DNA from 3 places in the Bradyrhizobium sp. USDA 3650 genome. Region 2 is predicted to be linked to each of the others. Evidence: predicted binding sites of a transcription regulator. Region 2 holds the regulator's gene; each other region holds the start of a gene.
What was found. Region 2 encodes PhoB, which activates phosphate uptake and scavenging genes when phosphate is short. Its sites were predicted from a motif close to TGTCATNNANCTGTCAT; they were not measured.

Region 1 (5,602 bases), 2.6 Mb from region 2:
ACGGCACCACCAGCGGCAATCCTGGCAAGATCGTGAGCATGCCGGTGAATGTCGGCAAGGGCGGCACGACCATCGAGACGAAGCCCATCAACGTTCAGACCCAGAACAACCCGATCCGCATCAACAACGGCGCGAAGATCAACAACAACCCGGTGAACAAGGTGCAGGTGCAGAACAACACCCGCCCGCAGTTCAATGAGACCAATCGCATGGTCAACAATGGCGGCAACAACTTCCGCCAGTCGATGAACCAGAGCCAGAGTGGCAACGGCGGCAACAACCACCGCGGCTTCATGCACTGATCGCGGTCGGCCACACACGATAAAGGGCAGAGCGGTGACGCTCTGCCCTTCTTCATGTCAGAAGATTAGATGATCAGGCCACCAGCTCGGCAAACAGATCGGCGTCGACATTGCCGCCGGAGAGCACGATGACGACATTCTTGCCGGCAACATCAAGTCGTCCCGCAAGCAGCGCGGCCAGGCCCACCGCTCCGCCCGGCTCCACCACGAGCTTCAGCTCGCGATAGGCAAACGCGACGGCCGCGCCGACTTCCTTGTCCGATGCGGTCACGCCGCGCGCGAGCAGCTTGCTGTTGATCGCAAACGTCATCTCGCCGGGGATCAGGGCCATCAGCGCGTCACAGATGGTGCGGCCTGCCGGGCCGTGCGGCTCGCGATGACCTGCGGTCAGCGACAGGCCGTGATCGTCGAACGCCTCGGGCTCTGCGACGACGATTTGCGCCAGCGGATAGCGCGCCTTCACAGCCGTCGCGACGCCCGCGATCAGGCCTCCGCCGGAGGCCGGCGCCACCACGATGTCGGGGCTGAGGCCGAGCGCCGCCATGTCCTCGGCGATCTCGCGGCCGGCGGTGCCTTGGCCGGCGATGACGAAGGGATCGTCATAGGGCCTGACCAGCGTCGCACCGCGCTTCTCGGCGATGCCGCGCGAGATCGCCTCGCGGTCGTCGCGGTCGCGGTCGTACAGCACGACCTCGGCACCGTAGGATTTGGTGCGCTCGCGCTTCGACAACGGCGCATCCGCGGGCATCACGATGGTCGCCTGCATGTCGAGGATCTTGGCCGCCGCCGCCACGCCCTGGGCGTGGTTGCCGGAGGAGAACGCGACCACGCCACCGGCGCGCTTGTGCTGCGGGATCGAGGCGACCTTGTTGAAGGCACCGCGGAACTTGAACGAACCGGTGCGCTGGAGCATCTCCGGCTTGAGATAGACCTTTGCGCCGACACGTTCGTTGAGCACGGGAAAGGACAACAGCGGGGTGCGGACGGCGAAGGGTGCGATCACGCGCGCTGCGGCATCGATATCGGCAGGGCCGATCGGAAGGAGCTGTTCTGTCATGCCTGATGTTATCGCGGCGGATGAGGCGCGGGCAAGGCATCTCCGCGGGAGCATTCTGGGCTCTCAGGCGACGAATCGCGCCGGCTCCGCCCCGTTCCGGCCCGGCAGCACCGCGCCGACCGCCAAAATGCTGTCGACAAAAGCCCGGGCCGAGGCCTCCCAGGTGTAATTGGCGGCGAATTCGACGCAATCCTGCCGGGAGATGTCCAGCGCGGCGAAGCAGGCGCTGCGCAGATCGTGATCGAGCGCGCCGACCGGGGCATCGCCGATCACGTCGCGGGGCCCCTTCACCGGAAACGCCGCGACCGGCAGGCCGCTCGCCAGCGCTTCGAGCAGGACCAGGCCGAACGTGTCGGTCTTGCTCGGAAACACGAAGACGTCAGCGGCAGCATAGATGTCCGCCAGTTCCTCGCCGTGCTTCTCGCCAAGGAAGATCGCGTCCGGATAGGCCTGCTCCAGCGCGACACGCGCCGGACCGTCGCCGACGATCACCTTGGTGCCGGGCAGGTCGAGATCGAGGAACGCCTCGAGATTCTTCTCCACCGCGACTCGGCCGACCGAGAGGAACACCGGCGTCGGCAGGCAGAGATCAATCGCGCGGGGATGGAACAGATGGGTGTCGACGCCGCGCGGCCACAGCACGACATTGTCGAAGCCGCGCTCGGTCAGCTCGCTGGCGAGCGCCGGGGTTGCCGCCATCACAGCGCGGCTGGGGCTGTGGAATCGGCGCAGCGCCCGCCAGATCAGCGAGCCCGGCACCGGCACGCGTGCGCGGACATATTCGGGAAAGCGGGTGTGGAAGCTGGTCGTGAAGGGCAGCTTGCGCTGGCGGCAATAGCGGCGGACCATCAGGCCGATCGGCCCCTCCGTCGCGATGTGGATGCTATCAGGGTGTGCCTCTTCGATCAGCTTCGCGATTCTGCCCGGCCGCGGCATGGCCAGCCGCACGTCGCGATAGCTCGGCATCGCAAAGGTGCGGAACGATTGCGGCGTCAGGAACGAGAATTCGACGTCGAGGCTTTTGGCACCGTCAGCAAGTTTGGTCAGCGTCCGAACCACACCGTTGACTTGCGGGTGCCAGGCGTCGGTCGCGACCAGGATGCGCATCAGGCTAGCCTTGTCATGCAGCTCTGGCTGCGACCTGCGGGACCTGTGCCGGCTTCTCGGCCTGGTCCGCCCAGGTGATGATCTCGAAATGGCCGTCGTCGTGCTCGACCAGCGCCGTGCAGCTCTCGACCCAGTCGCCGCAATTCATGTAGCGGATGCCGCCCTCGTCGCGGATCACCGCGTAATGGATGTGGCCGCAGATCACGCCGTCGGCGTCGTGGCGCCGCGCTTCGGCGGCGAGCGCCTGCTCGAACGCGCCGATATAGTTCACCGCGTTCTTGACCTTCTGCTTGGCCCATTGCGACAGCGACCAATAGGGCACCTTGAACATGCGCCGGAAGAAGTTGACGAAGCGATTGAGCTGGATCGCGAAGTCGTAGGCCTTGTCGCCGAGATGAGCGAGCCAGCGTGCGTTCTGCACCACGAGGTCGAAGATGTCGCCATGGATGACGAGATAGCGCTTGCCGTCCGCGCCGGTGTGGACGGTGTTCTCGACCACGTCGATGCCGCCGAAATGCGTGCCGTAATAGTTGCGCAGGAACTCGTCGTGATTACCGGGGATGTAGATGACCTTGGCGCCCTTGCGCGCCTTGCGCAAAAGCTTCTGGACGAGGTCGTTATGCGATTGCGGCCAATGCCAGCTCGATTTCAGCGCCCAGCCGTCGACGATATCGCCGACGAGATAGATCGTGTCGGCATCATGGAAACGCAGGAAGTCGAGCAGAAGGTCGGCTTGTGAACCGCGGGCTCCGAGATGAACGTCGGAGATGAACAACGTGCGAAAGCGCCGCTCCGGGCTCTCGTCACTCACATCGTAACTTCCCATGCGCCAGCCTGTAACAATGTCCCGTGACAGGGGGATGACCAATTGAACCTTTGAGGCACCTTCGGATACGAATCGCGCTTGCCTCGCCCAACCCCGCGAATATCAGTCGCATGCGACAATCAGGCGACATGGCGTCGCAGCGGCCTCCGCAAGAACCCGGAACTGCATGGGTTCGATGGGTGAACCGCGGCGCGCTCGCGACCGGCGTCAGTAGAACTTGTGAAAATGATGGATCGGGCCGTGGCCGTGGCCGACGCTGAAGCGGTCGGCGGCCGCGATCGCGGCGCTGATCCAGGCCTTGGCGTTGCGCACGGCGCGCTCGAGATCCTCGCCTCTGGCGAGCCCCGCGGCGACCGCCGAGGACAGCGAGCAGCCGGTGCCATGGGTGTTGCGAGTGGCAACGCGCGGCGCGGCGAGCGCGATCGTGGTGCTGGCATCGACGAGATAGTCGATGCTCTCGGCGCCCTCGCCGTGCCCGCCCTTGATCAGGACCGCCCGGCAACCGAGCACCAGCAATCGGCGCCCCTGGCTCTCGATCTCGGCCTCGCTGGCCGCGACCGGTTCGCCGAGCAGAGCCGCGGCCTCGGGCAGATTGGGTGTGATCACCGAGGCCAGCGGCATCAGTTTGATCCGCAGGGCGTCGACGGCTTCGGAGGCGAGCAGGCGATCACCCGATGTCGCCACCATTACGGGATCGAGCACAATATGCCGGGGCGCCCAGCGCGACAGCGCGGCCGCGATCGCATCGATGCTGGCGGCTTGCGCCACCATGCCGATCTTGACCGCGCCGACCTCGAGATCGGAAAACACCGCGTCGATCTGCGCGGTGACGAATTCGGCGGGCACTGCATGAATGCCGGTGACGCCGCGCGTATTCTGCGCCGTCAGCGCCGTGATGGCGGACGCGCCAAAAACGCCCAGCGCGGCAAAGGTCTTCAGGTCGGCCTGGATGCCGGCGCCGCCGCTCGAATCGGAGCCGGCAATGGTCAGCGCGACGGGCGTCGTCATGGGGCGATCTTCAGCGTTTTCGAAGCCATGGCCCGTCCTAGCGCGCCTTTCCCAGCCCAGCAAGTTCGCTTGCTAAATCCGGCCGGGTTTGGCCTATTAGCCGCCAGATATGCTTTCGGAGTGACCGCGATGGTTCCCTTTTTCGTCCAGATCAAATGCAAGCTCGGCCAATCCTATGTGGTCGCCAATGCGCTTGCCGAAGCCGAGATCGCCTCCGAGATCTATTCCACGGCCGGGCAATACGACCTGCTGGTGAAGTTCTACGTCGACAACGACACCGATATCGGCCACTTCGTCAACGAGAAGGTGCAGGTGCTACCCGGCATCCAGGACACCCTCACCATCATCACCTTCAAGGCATTTGGCGCGAGTTGACGGTCCGGAAAAGGGGGCGGGCCTGATCAGGCGCCGCCCTCCTTGCGCTTGGGGCGGGGCGGACCGTCCACCGGCGGCAGCGATTTGAGATAGTCCGCCATCGCCGCGAGATCGTCGTCCGGCAATTGCGAGGTGTTCTTGATCACCCGCGTCATCGCGCCGCCGACGCTGTCGCCGTCCGGCAATTCGCCGGTCTTCAGGAAATACGCAATATCCTTCGCGCTCCACTCGCCAAGGCCCTTCTGGGTGATGTTGGGCACCCACCCCTCGCCTTCCGGATTGGGACCGCCGGCGAAGCGTTGCCCGGCGATGATGCCGCCAAGCGCGTTGCGCGGGCTGTGACATTCCGCGCAATGGCCAAAGCTGTTGACGAGATAGGCGCCGCGATTCCACTGCGGCGACTTCGCGCTGTCGGCGACGAAGGGCTTGCCGTCCAGAAATAAAAATTTCCAGATGCCGACGTTGCGCCGGATATTGAACGGAAAGCGCACGTCGTGGTCGCGCACCTTGCCTGCAACGGCCGGCAGCGTTTTCAGGTACGCAAAGAGATCGAGCACGTCCTCGCGCCTGGCGTGCTGATAGGACGTGTAGGGAAAGGCCGGAAAATAATGCCGGCCGTCCGGCGAGACCCCGTGCATCACCGCATTGACGAATTCGGCCTCGTTCCATTTGCCGATGCCGTCGGTCGGATCGGAGGAGATGTTCGGCGCGTAGAATGTTCCGAACGGCGACTTGATCGCGACGCCGCCGCCGAGCCTGAGACGATCCGGCTGGTCGGGGACGGCATGGCATGAGGCGCAGCCGCCGGCGTTGAACATCACCTCGCCATTGGCAAGATCAGGGGCGCGGGCGGGCGCGGTGCCGGCGGCCGCCACCTCCGGCGCGCTGAGCCACCAATAGACGCCCACTGCAGCGAGCACGGCGAGC
Region 2 (5,602 bases):
AGATGGACGGCCGCGTCGAGAAGGCGCTGCGCGGCGGCGCGCTGTGGAACGAGGTCAAGGACAAGCTCAACGCCTCCGGCCTGTCGCTCTCCGGCGGCCAGCAGCAACGCCTCTGCATCGCCCGCACCGTCGCGGTGCGGCCCGAGGTGATCCTGTTCGACGAACCCTGTTCGGCGCTCGACCCGATCTCGACCGCCAAGGTCGAGGAGCTGATCCAGGAGCTGTCCGAGGATTACACGATCGCGATCGTCACCCACAACATGCAGCAGGCGGCGCGCGTCTCCGACAAGACCGCCTTCATGTATCTCGGCGAGCTGATCGAGTTCGACGACACCAGCAAGATCTTCACGTCGCCGACCGACCGGCGCACGCAGGATTACATCACCGGCCGGTTCGGCTAGGAGACGCGACATGGGTTCTGAACATACCGCAAAGGCCTTCGACACCGACCTCCAGGAACTCACGCGCCTGGTTGCCGAGATGGGCGGCATCGCCGAGCGCATGATCGTCGAGTCCGTCGACGCATTGATCCGCCGCGACGTCCCGCTCGGCCAGCGCGTCGTCGCCATCGACACCGAGCTCGACGCGCTGCAGAAGCGCATCGAGGAGCGCGCGGTGCTCACCATCGCACGTCGCCAGCCGATGGCGGTCGATCTGCGCGAGATCGTCGGCGCCATGCGCGTCGCGACCGATCTCGAGCGCATCGGCGACCTCGCCAAGAACATGGGCAAGCGCGTCGCGGCGCTGGAGACGGACTTCCATCCGCTCAAGCTGTTCCGCGGCCTCGAGCACATGACCGACCTCGTGCAGCAGCAGGTCAAGTCGGTGCTGGACGCTTATGCCGCGCATGATTTGCCGGCGGCGATGGCGGTGTGGAAGGGCGACGAGGAGGTCGACGCCATCTGCACCTCGCTGTTCCGCGAGCTCCTCACCTACATGATGGAGGATCCGCGCAACATCTCGTTCTGCATCCATCTGATGTTCTGCGCCAAGAACATCGAGCGGATCGGCGATCACGCCACCAACATCGCCGAGACCGTGTTCTACATGATCGAGGGCCAGGCGATCACCGACAAGCGGCCGAAGGGCGACATGACGACCTTTGCCAACACGGTACCGAACACCTGAAGACTTAAGGAGCGACGACCCGATGGGCGCACGCATTATGGTGGTTGAGGACGAGGAAGCCCTGACCGAGCTTCTCCGCTACAACCTCGAAGGCGACGGCTATGACGTCGAGACGGTGATGCGCGGCGACGACGCCGACACCCGCCTCAAGGAGCACATCCCCGACCTGATCGTGCTCGACTGGATGCTGCCGGGCCTGTCAGGCATTGAATTGTGCCGGCGGCTTCGCACCCGTCCCGAGACCAAGCAGCTCCCGATCATCATGCTCACCGCGCGCGGCGAGGAGAGCGAGCGGGTGCGGGGTCTTGCGACCGGCGCCGACGATTACATCGTCAAGCCGTTCTCGGTGCCGGAGCTGCTGGCGCGCGTGAAAGGCCTGCTGCGGCGCGCAAGCCCCGAGCGGCTCGCCACCGTCCTTGCTTTCGGCGACATCGAGCTCGACCGCGACAAGCGCCGCGTGGCACGCTCGGGCCGGCCGATCGATCTCGGTCCGACCGAATATCGCCTGCTGGAGTTCTTCCTGGAGCACCCGGGGCGGGTGTTCTCGCGCGAGCAGCTGCTCGACAGCGTCTGGGGCCGCGACATCTATATCGACGAGCGCACTGTCGACGTGCATATCGGCCGCCTGCGCAAGCTGCTCAATCTCGGGCGCGAGCAGGATCCGATCCGCACCGTCCGCGGCGCCGGTTACGCGCTGGATGATCGGTTTGCCAAGGCGGAGCAGGTGTAGGTTTCTGCGGTTAGGTTACTAACTGCCGTGACATGTCCGATGTCGTCCCGGCGAAGGCCGGGACCCATAACCACAGGGCGCGGTTTGGCGAAGACTCGGAGTTACCCTTTCGCACAACAACTAAGTGCTCGGAGTATGGGTCCCGGCCTTCGCCGGGACGACACTGCATTTATTGAGGCGCCGCGCGTGATGACTGATCGTGCGCTAGCTTACCGCGGACCCGGCTTCACCGGTGCGCGGCGCCGATCCGACGCCGGCTGGTACGCAACCCGCGAGTGCTGGGCGCAATAGGGCAGGCCGGACAGCGCCCGTCCACCGCAGAAGAAGAAGTCCGGGCTCGAGGGATCGCCGACCGGCCAGTGGCAGGTCGCCTCGTTCAATTCCAGCAGCGACAGCCGCTGGCTCATCGGCACCACGTTGTCGTAGGTGACCGGATCCGGCTCAGCCTCGACCTCGAAGGCCTGCGCCAGCGCGGTGTTGCCGCGCGAGATCGGGCGGCTCACCCGCATCATGTGCTGCGCGGGACGCGCCTTGCGCGGCCGCGGCGCTGCCGATGACGGGCTCTTGGCGCGGCCCGAAAGGCCGAGCCTGTGCACTTTGCCGATCACGGCATTGCGGGTCACATTGCCGAGCTCCGCCGCGATCTGGCTGGCCGAAAGTCCGGCCTCCCAGAGCTTTTTCAGCTGCTCGACGCGATCATCGGACCAGGTCAAAACCGTCATTGCACCCTTTCCCTCGCTGCGCGCCAGCCATCCTGGGGCCTCGCAGCGAATGCCTAAGCCTTCAAAAACCCGTGCCGTCAGAATCCCTTAAGGCTCGCCGGGCGCGTCTTGAACGCCCGAACGTTTACGCCGGTACATAAGGACTTAAAGATCAGAACCACTGCACGAGATGTCGTATCTGACAATCCAAACGCTACAATATGGCGTGACTCCCGCGCAAGAGTCCGCCGACTCGCTTCCACATGTTCCGTGGCTAAATCCCGCAAAATCGGCACCGCAAGACTACGGATTCAGCGTTTCGCGAGGCTTTCCGGGCGGCATTGACACCCGTTTCACCAGGCCTAAGATAGTCGCACGTGCCGCCCTCAAGAGGCGGCACGTTTCGTTTTCCGGGCCGGTCGATGGTGCGTTGCGCAATGCACGCTCACACCGTCCGCAACATTCAAGTGACCGTCATGACTAACAGCGCAGCGCCGCATTTGCTCCCCGTTTTCGCCAGGTCCGACCTCGGTTTCGAGCGTGGCGAAGGCTGCTGGCTGATCGCGACCAATGGCGAGCGCTATCTCGATTTCACCTCCGGGGTGGCGGTGAATGCGCTCGGCCATGCCCATCCGGCGCTGGTCGCGGCGTTGCAGGAGCAGGCCACGAAGCTCTGGCACATGTCGAACCTGTTCCAGAGCCCGGACGGCGAAAAGCTCGCCGCGCGCCTGTGCAATGAAAGTTTCGCGGACTTCGTGTTCTTCTGCAATTCCGGCGCCGAAGCGCTGGAATGCGTGATCAAGGTCGTGCGCCGTTATCACGCCGCGAAGGGCCATCCCGACCGCTATCGCATGATCACCTTCGAAGGCGCCTTCCATGGCCGCACCCTGGCGACGCTGGCCGCGACGGGTTCGGCAAAATATCTCGAAGGTTTCGGCCCCCCGATGGAGGGCTTCGACCAGGTTGCGCATGGCGATCTCGATGCGGTGAAAAAGGCGATCGGTCCGCAGACCGCCGGCATCCTGATCGAGCCGATCCAGGGCGAGGGCGGTGTGCGTTCGGCAACGCCCGCCTTCCTCAGGGCGTTGCGCCAGCTCTGCGACGAGAAGGGTCTGTTGCTCGCCTTCGACGAGGTGCAGACCGGCATGGGCCGCACCGGCGATCTGTTCGCATACCGCCGCCTTGGCGTCGAACCCGACGTGATGTCGCTGGCCAAGGCGCTCGGCGGCGGCTTCCCGATCGGCGCCTGCCTTGCGACCGCGGAAGCGGCGTCCGGCATGACGCCGGGCTCGCACGGTTCGACCTTCGGCGGCAATCCGCTCGCGATCTCGGCGGCGAACGCCGTGCTCGACGTCATGCTCAAGCCCGGCTTCTTCGACCACGTGCAGAGGATGTCGCTGCTGCTGAAGCAGAAGCTCGCCTCCGTGATCGACCGTCATAGCGATGTCGTCAGCGAAGTGCGCGGCGAGGGCCTCCTGATCGGCATCAAGGCCGTGGTGCCTTCGGGCGATCTCGTTGCCGCCTTGCGCGCAGAGAAGCTGCTCACGGTCGGCGCCGGCGACAATGTCGTGCGTTTCCTGCCGCCTTTGATCGTCACCGAAGCCGAGATCGAGGACAGCGTCGGGCGGCTCGAGCGCGCCTGCACGGCCTTGTCCGGCAACAAGCGGGCGGCAAGCTGATGAGCAAGTCGCCCGATAAAGCACCGAAGAAAACACCGAAGCACTTCCTCGACATCAACGAGCTGCCGCTGTCGGAGCTCAAGCGCATGCTGGCCGCGTCCACCGCGATGAAGGCGAAGCAGAAGGCGCATCAGCCGGTCAGGCCGCTCGAAGGCAAGACGCTGGCGATGATCTTCGAGCGCCCCTCGACGCGGACGCGGGTGTCGTTCGATGTCGCCATGCGCCAGCTCGGCGGCGAGCCCATCATGCTCACCGGCGCCGAGATGCAGCTCGGCCGCGGCGAGACCATCGCCGACACCGCGCGCGTGCTGTCGCGCTATGTCGACGCCATCATGATCCGCATCCTCAATCACGATGCCCTGCTGGAGCTCGCGGCGAACGCCACCGTGCCCGTCATCAACGGCCTGACGCGGCGCTCGCATCCCTGCCAGGTGATGGCCGACCTCATGACTTATGAGGAACATCGCGGCCCGATCGAGGGCAAGACCGTGGCCTGGACCGGTGACGACAACAACGTGCTGGCGTCCTGGGCGCACGCCGCCGAGCGCTTCAAGTTCCAGCTCAATGTCGCGACGCCTCCGGAGCTCGCGCCGAAAAAGGCGATGCGCGACTTCATCAAGGCGACCGGCGCGCCGATCATGCTCGGCACCGACGCCGAAGCCGCCGTGCGTGGGGCCGATTGTGTCGTGACCGACACCTGGGTGTCGATGGGCGACAAGGAAGGCGAGCACCGCCATAACGTGCTGAAGCCCTATCAGGTCAATGCCCAGCTGATGTCGCTGGCCAAGCCCGATGCGCTGTTCATGCACTGCCTGCCCGCCCATCGCGGCGAGGAGGTCACCGACGAGGTGATCGACGGTCCGCAATCCGTCGTGTTCGACGAGGCCGAAAACCGCCTGCACGCGCAGAAGGGCATTCTGGCCTGGTGCTTCGACGCGGTGAAGTAACGCGGGCCGGTGAAGTAGTTTTGGATCGTCGTCCTGGCGAAAGCCAGGACCCATTACCACCGGCAGTGGTTTGGCGAAGATCGGCAATTGCCATCCCATGCCGCGACTTCTCCCTGGGGTAATGGGTCCTGGCTTTCGCCAGGACGACACTGAATTTGCTGTATCGTGATCAAACCAGTGTCCAGATGGGCTGCTCCGAACCCCTTCCAATTCCGCCTTCCGACCCCAGATAAAGCGCCATGGTTTCCCAATCCCCTGACATGAAAACCGGACCCGAGGGCCCGGTTCGCGCGCCATCCGCGGTTCCCATCGATGACGCCGTGCTGCCCTACGAGGTCGACGCGCTCGACGTGCGCGGTCGGCTGGTGCGGCTTGGTCCGGCGCTCGACGAGATCCTGACCAAGCACGATTATCCGG
Region 3 (5,602 bases), 180 kb from region 2:
GGCGAGACCATAACCGCGCGTGAAGCACGGCGCTTCGGTCGCGGAGCCCTTGAACTGGTTGACCATCTGACACTCGGTGAGTTCGATCGAGCCGAGCGGCACGGCGAAGCCGACGTCTTCCGCCGAAAATTCGACATCGACCTCGCCGAAGCGGATTTCGCCGGCGAAGGGATGGTTGCGGCCATAGCCGCGCTGGGTGGAATAGCCCATCGCCAGCAAGAACCCTTCGTCGCCACGCGCGAGATTTTGCAGGCGCAGGTCGCGGTCCGCCGGGAAATTCAGCGGCTCGCGGGTGAGGTCGCCAACATTGGCGCCCTCTTCGGCCTGCGGCGAGGGCTCGATCAGGCCGTCGCGGCCGAGAATATCCGTCACGCGCGGCGTGGGCACCGTGGAGGCTTCGGCCGTCGCCGGCGCCTCCGGCACGAAGCCTTCGGCGAGCGAGGGATCGAGCAGGCGGTGGGTATAATCGAAGGTCGGGCCGAGGATCTGGCCGCCGGGAATGTCCTTGAAGGTCGAGGACACCCGCCGCCGCACCCGCATCGCGCCGGTCTCGACCGGCTCGCTGGCGCCGAAGCGCGGCAGCGTGGCGCGGAAGGCGCGGACCAGGAAGATCGCCTCGATCAAATCGCCGCGCGCCTGCTTGATGGCCAGCGCCGCGAGCTCGCGGTCATAGAGCGAGCCTTCGCTCATGACGCGGTCCACGGCGAGGCCAAGCTGCTCCGAGATTTGATCGAGCGTGATTTCCGGCACGCTTTGGTCGCCACGCCGTGCACTGGCGAGCAGGCGATGGGCGTTCTCGATGGCGCGTTCGCCGCCCTTGACTGCGACATACATGCTTAGCTTCCCTTGCTCACGAGGCGCGTGGTGCGCGGGATCGCAACCACGGCATTGTCGGCGACCAACACCACATCGATGCCGCGCGGAAACAGCGTTTCGTTGACACGCAGGCGCTCGAACAGGTCAAACGGCTTGATCGACGCCTGGAGCGTGGCGACGCCGTCGATGCCGGGACCGCGCAGCTCGAAGCTGCGTCCGGAATCCAGGCTCTCGACCTGAAGGATCAGCGTGGTCGACCGATCCGGATATTCGCTGGTGCCCAGCGCGAAGCGCTCGAGCGAAGGCAGCGCCCCACCGTCGCTGATCAGCGCGAAGCTTGCGATGGAAGAATCCTGCACCACCGGCGCGCCGGTGTGGAATTTCAGCCATTTCACGACGTCGGAACTCTCCGCCATCCGCCCATCGAGCCAGAGCGGTGTGTCGTGGTCGAACAGCGTCAACGCGATCGCGGCCGTGCCGCGCATCATCGTTTGAGGCGCTCCTGATGTCGGCACGATGCGCTGGACCGATCCCGGCCGCGCCATCGCGTCCATCACCGAACGAAAGGTCGATTGCGCCGACAGCACCTTATCGGCGAACCCCGGCGGCAGTTCCGCAATCGTGGTCATGAGCTCACCCCTCACCGCGCACCATGGTGTAGAAATCAACCTTCGTCGCAGCGGTCTCGGCCGCCACCTGTTCGCGCCTGACCATCAGCTGCTCACGCAACGGCCCGATGATTTCCCGTTCCACCGCGGCGCCGAAATCGCTGGACTGCACCAGCGCATCGCACAGCGCGATCAACCGCGCCTTCTCACCGTCGCGACCGAGCGTGTAACCGAAGCCGACCTCGCCGCTCGCGAGCCTGACAGCCGCGCGCGACACCGCGGCTTCGCCGAGGTTGAACGGCGCACCGTCGCCGCCGACCCGGCCGCGCAGCATCACGAGGCCGTTTTCCGGCGCGCGCAGATCCTGATGCGCCGGTAGGGCTAGAGCGCGGAGGCGAGCGGCGATCTCGCCCGCCTCCGCGTGCGCCAGCACGGCCATTGCGGCCTGGCGCTGGGCTTGCTGATTGTTGTGCTGGGTCACCACATCCACCGACTTTTCTGCAGAACTTGCCGAATCCAAGTTGTCTATGATACTAGACAACTTGATACCGGAGCGCCATGACTGTTTCGTGACAAAGGCGTGATTTCTGGAGTAGCTTCCAGGCCACATGAGCATGCAGGACACAGCCTCCTCCGGCGTCGCGTTGTGGCGCCTCGTTGCCGACGGCATCGAGCGCGGCATCGCCGACGGCCGCTTTGCGGCCGGCGACAAGCTGCCGGGCGAGGTGGAGATCGCCGAAACCTATCGCGTGAACCGCCACACCGTGCGACGCGCGCTGGCCGCGCTTGCGGAGCGCGGCATTGTGCGGGCCGAGCGCGGCAGCGGAACCTATGTCGAGGCGCAGAAGCTCGCTTATCCACTGCGCTCGCGGACCCGTTTCTCCGAGATCGTCGGCGCGGACGGCCGCGAACCGCATGGCCGGTTGATCGAGGCGTCCGATGATGTCGCGACCCGCGAACTCGCGCGGGAGCTCGGTCTCAAGGCCGGCGCACCATTGGTGCGCATCGAGGCGATGCGCCTCGCCGACCGCACGCCGATCTGCGTCTCCACGACGTGGCTGTCGGCGCAGCTATTCCCGGGTGCGGGCGACGTCTTTGCCGCGACCCGCTCGATGACGAAACTGCTCGAGCATTACGGCGTCCGCGACTATCGCCGCGGCGCGACCCGGATCACCGCCGGCATCGTCGACGCAACCGACGCCGCACGGCTCGATCTGGCGCTGGGACGGCCGATCCTGGTGGTCGACGCCACCGACCACGATCTCGACGGCAAGCCGCTGGTGACCAAGCATTCGCGCTTTGCCGCGGAGCGGGTGGAGTTTCTGGTGGAGAACGGGTGAACGGCTGCTCTCTGCCCCTCTCCCCTTGCGGGAGAGGGTGGCTCGCCGCGTTAGCGGCGAGACGGGTGAGGGGTATGTCTCCACACGCACTGAACTGAATCTGCGGATGCAGACCCCTCATCCGGCGCTTCGCGCCACCTTCTCCCACAAGGGGAGAAGGAAGAAAGTTACGCCACCGCCCTTCGGCCGATGATGGCGAAGCGGCGAGTTTGCCCGAAACAAAATCGATCGCCGCAACAGCGATCAGGATCATCAGGATCAGGAACGAGACCTTCTGCCATTCCAGCACGCGGATCTGCTCGGCGAGCTGGAGGCCGATGCCGCCGGCGCCGACGATGCCGATGATGGTGGCCGAGCGCGTGTTCGACTCGATGAAATAGAGCACCTGCCCGGCGATCACGGGCAGGACCTGTGGTAGCAGACCGAAGCGGATCTCGTGCAGCGCACTGCCGCCGGAGGCGCGGATGCCTTCGACCTGCTTCTGGTCGGCGCCCTCGATCGCCTCCGAGAACAGTTTTCCGAACGCGCCGAAATCCGACACGGCAATGGCGAGCACGCCGGCAAACGGCCCGAGCCCGACCACGTTGATCCACACCAGCGCCCAGATCAGCGTGTCGACGCCGCGGATCGAATCCAGGAAACGCCGAATCGGGAAGCGCAAAATGCTCGACGGCACGACGTTACGCGCGGCAAGAAGACTGACCGGCAGCGCGAACAGTGCGGCCAGCGTCGTGCCGAGTAGCGCGATCGACAGCGTCTCGCCCAGCGCCTTCAGATAGACCGGCAGTGACGAGCCGGGATCCGGCGGGATCATCATCAGGCTGATCCAGCCGAGCTGGCTGAGGCCGGCGACGAAGCGCGAGGGCGAGAAATCGAGATCGACCAGGCCATAGACCAGGATCGCGAACGCCGCGACGATCATCGCCGGCATCGCGAGCCGGGCCGAGGCCGGCCGGTCGAACACATCAGGGTAGCGCGCGCGAAGCGCGGCGGTGTCGATCTCCCGCGGTCCCGTCACGTCCGCGCCTCCTTGCCGAACAGACGGCCGCGCAGCCAGCCGGTGCTGATGTCAATGATGAAGACCGTGACGATGATGGTGAGCAGGATCGCGCTGACGTCGGAGTAATAGAACTTGCGGATGGCGACGACGAGCTCCTGGCCGATGCCGCCGGCGCCGACGAAGCCCATCACGGAGGCCTCCCGGACATTGATCTCGAAGCGCAGCAGCGCGTAGCTGGCATAACCCGCGGTGACCTGCGGCAGGATAGCGAAGCGCATGCAAGCGAGCCAGCTCGCGCCGGTCGAGCGGATGCCTTCGACCGGCTTCATGTCGGCGTTCTCGACGATCTCGGAGAACAGCTTTCCGAGCGCGCCGGTGGAGTGAATCGCAATCGCCAGCACGCCCGCCATCGGTCCGAGCCCGAAGGCGATCACGAAGATCAGCGCAAACACGATGCCGGGCACCGTGCGGGCGAATTCGAGCAGACGCCGCACCACGAAGCGCAGCCAGGGCGCGGGCGAGGTGTTTTCAGCCGCGAGGAAGTTCAGGCAGAATGCAAAAGTCGCGCCGATCAGCGTGCCGACATAGGAGATCAGCAGGGTCTCGCCGAGCATCTTCAGCCATTTCTGCCAGCCCCAGAGCCACTCGCCGACATCGGTCCAGACGCGCTGGCCGGTGTCGAGTGTGAGGATGCGGTCGAAATAGCTGATGAAATTGCCGTAATGGGTGAACAGCGTGCGCAGATTCACTTCGGCGCCGATCGCCGCCAGACACAGTGCAGCGGCGAACACCACGGCTCCGAACAGGAGGCGCCATCGCTTGCGCGCGACCGCCTGGCGATAGGCGGCGTTGAGTACGGCGAGCTGCTGCTCGGGGAGGATCGAAACCGCGACGGTCATCTGATCAGGAAAGGTGGTCGATCAAAGAGAAAGAGCCGGGTCCATCGACCCGGCTCCAGTGGCATCGTCCCGAAACTCAGGACGCCTTCTTCTTACGCAGCGCATCGACGAACTTGATCAGCTCGATCGTGCCATCCCAATCCTTGGTGGTCGCGGGATGAAAACCCTTCTTCTGGCCGTCCTGGAGGCGGTCGAAGGCCGCCTTGTCCTTGGCCGGCGCGTCGAAGAACGCCTTCGCGATCGCAGCTTTGGCGTCTTCCGGCAGGTCGGAATTGTAGGCATAGGGGCCGTTGATGATCGGCGCCGACTTGTGGATGATGCGGAAATCGTCCTTCTTCATCGCCGAGCCGTCGGCATTCTTCAGCATGCCCTTGGTCAGCATCTGCGCCAGGGTCGAATCGTCATCGCTGGTCCACTGGTTGGCGGCGACGTCGACCGTGCCCTGCGCCAGCGCCAGGATCGCGTTCTCGTGGCTGCCGGTGAAGACGACCTTGCTGAAATAGGTGTCGGCATCCGTGATGCCCATCTTGTCGAGCTCGAAGCGCGGCACGTTGTTGCCGGAGGTTGAGTTCGGGTCGACCAGGCCGAGGTTCTTGCCCTTGAGCTGGTCGATGCTCTTGTAGGCGCTGTTCGCCTTGACGAAGAACACCGAGTAATAGCCGGTCGAGCCGTCGGAATTGATGTCGTTGGCGAAGGCGTCGGTCTTGACGCCGGTCAGGCGGGCGCGAGCGAACGAGGCAGAACCGTAACTCGCGATGTGGATATTGCCGGCGCGCTGGCCTTCGATCACGGCCGCGTAGTCGTTGGCGATGCGCAGCGTGACTTTCACGCCCAATTCCTTGGAGAGATAGTTCATGAACGGCGCCCAGCGCTCGGTGACGCCCGAGGCGTTTTCCGCCGGAATGACCGCGAAGGTCAGTTCGGGATATTTGGTTTTCC

Region 1: ACVIN2_RS35040 (UDP-2,3-diacylglucosamine diphosphatase) is a predicted target of PhoB. The motif match lies at 3,316-3,332, and genes of this name have one in related genera.
Region 3: phnF (phosphonate metabolism transcriptional regulator PhnF) is a predicted target of PhoB. The motif match lies at 1,983-1,999, and genes of this name have one in related genera.

What each region holds. Positions count from the first base shown of each region.
Region 1 covers NZ_JBSRZG010000001.1:7,446,078-7,451,679, reverse strand. The annotation lists gene ACVIN2_RS35055 (caspase family protein) at 1-302, shown strand, start outside; gene ACVIN2_RS35050 (threonine/serine dehydratase) at 376-1,359, opposite strand; gene ACVIN2_RS35045 (glycosyltransferase family 4 protein) at 1,423-2,466, opposite strand; gene ACVIN2_RS35040 (UDP-2,3-diacylglucosamine diphosphatase) at 2,480-3,292, opposite strand; gene thiD (bifunctional hydroxymethylpyrimidine kinase/phosphomethylpyrimidine kinase) at 3,500-4,300, opposite strand; gene ACVIN2_RS35030 (Lrp/AsnC ligand binding domain-containing protein) at 4,430-4,675, shown strand; gene ACVIN2_RS35025 (c-type cytochrome) at 4,702-5,602, opposite strand, start outside.
Region 2 covers NZ_JBSRZG010000001.1:4,858,907-4,864,508, forward strand. The annotation lists gene pstB (phosphate ABC transporter ATP-binding protein PstB) at 1-401, shown strand, start outside; gene phoU (phosphate signaling complex protein PhoU) at 412-1,128, shown strand; gene phoB (phosphate regulon transcriptional regulator PhoB) at 1,151-1,858, shown strand; gene ACVIN2_RS22595 (GcrA family cell cycle regulator) at 2,068-2,580, opposite strand; gene ACVIN2_RS22600 (acetylornithine transaminase) at 3,036-4,238, shown strand; gene argF (ornithine carbamoyltransferase) at 4,238-5,185, shown strand; gene ACVIN2_RS22610 (Hsp33 family molecular chaperone) at 5,425-5,602, shown strand, end outside.
Region 3 covers NZ_JBSRZG010000001.1:5,037,713-5,043,314, reverse strand. The annotation lists gene ACVIN2_RS23475 (carbon-phosphorus lyase complex subunit PhnI) at 1-834, opposite strand, end outside; gene phnH (phosphonate C-P lyase system protein PhnH) at 837-1,445, opposite strand; gene phnG (phosphonate C-P lyase system protein PhnG) at 1,450-1,914, opposite strand; gene phnF (phosphonate metabolism transcriptional regulator PhnF) at 2,033-2,764, shown strand; partial or broken gene phnE (phosphonate ABC transporter, permease protein PhnE) at 2,932-3,782, opposite strand; gene phnE (phosphonate ABC transporter, permease protein PhnE) at 3,779-4,663, opposite strand; gene phnD (phosphonate ABC transporter substrate-binding protein) at 4,740-5,602, opposite strand, start outside.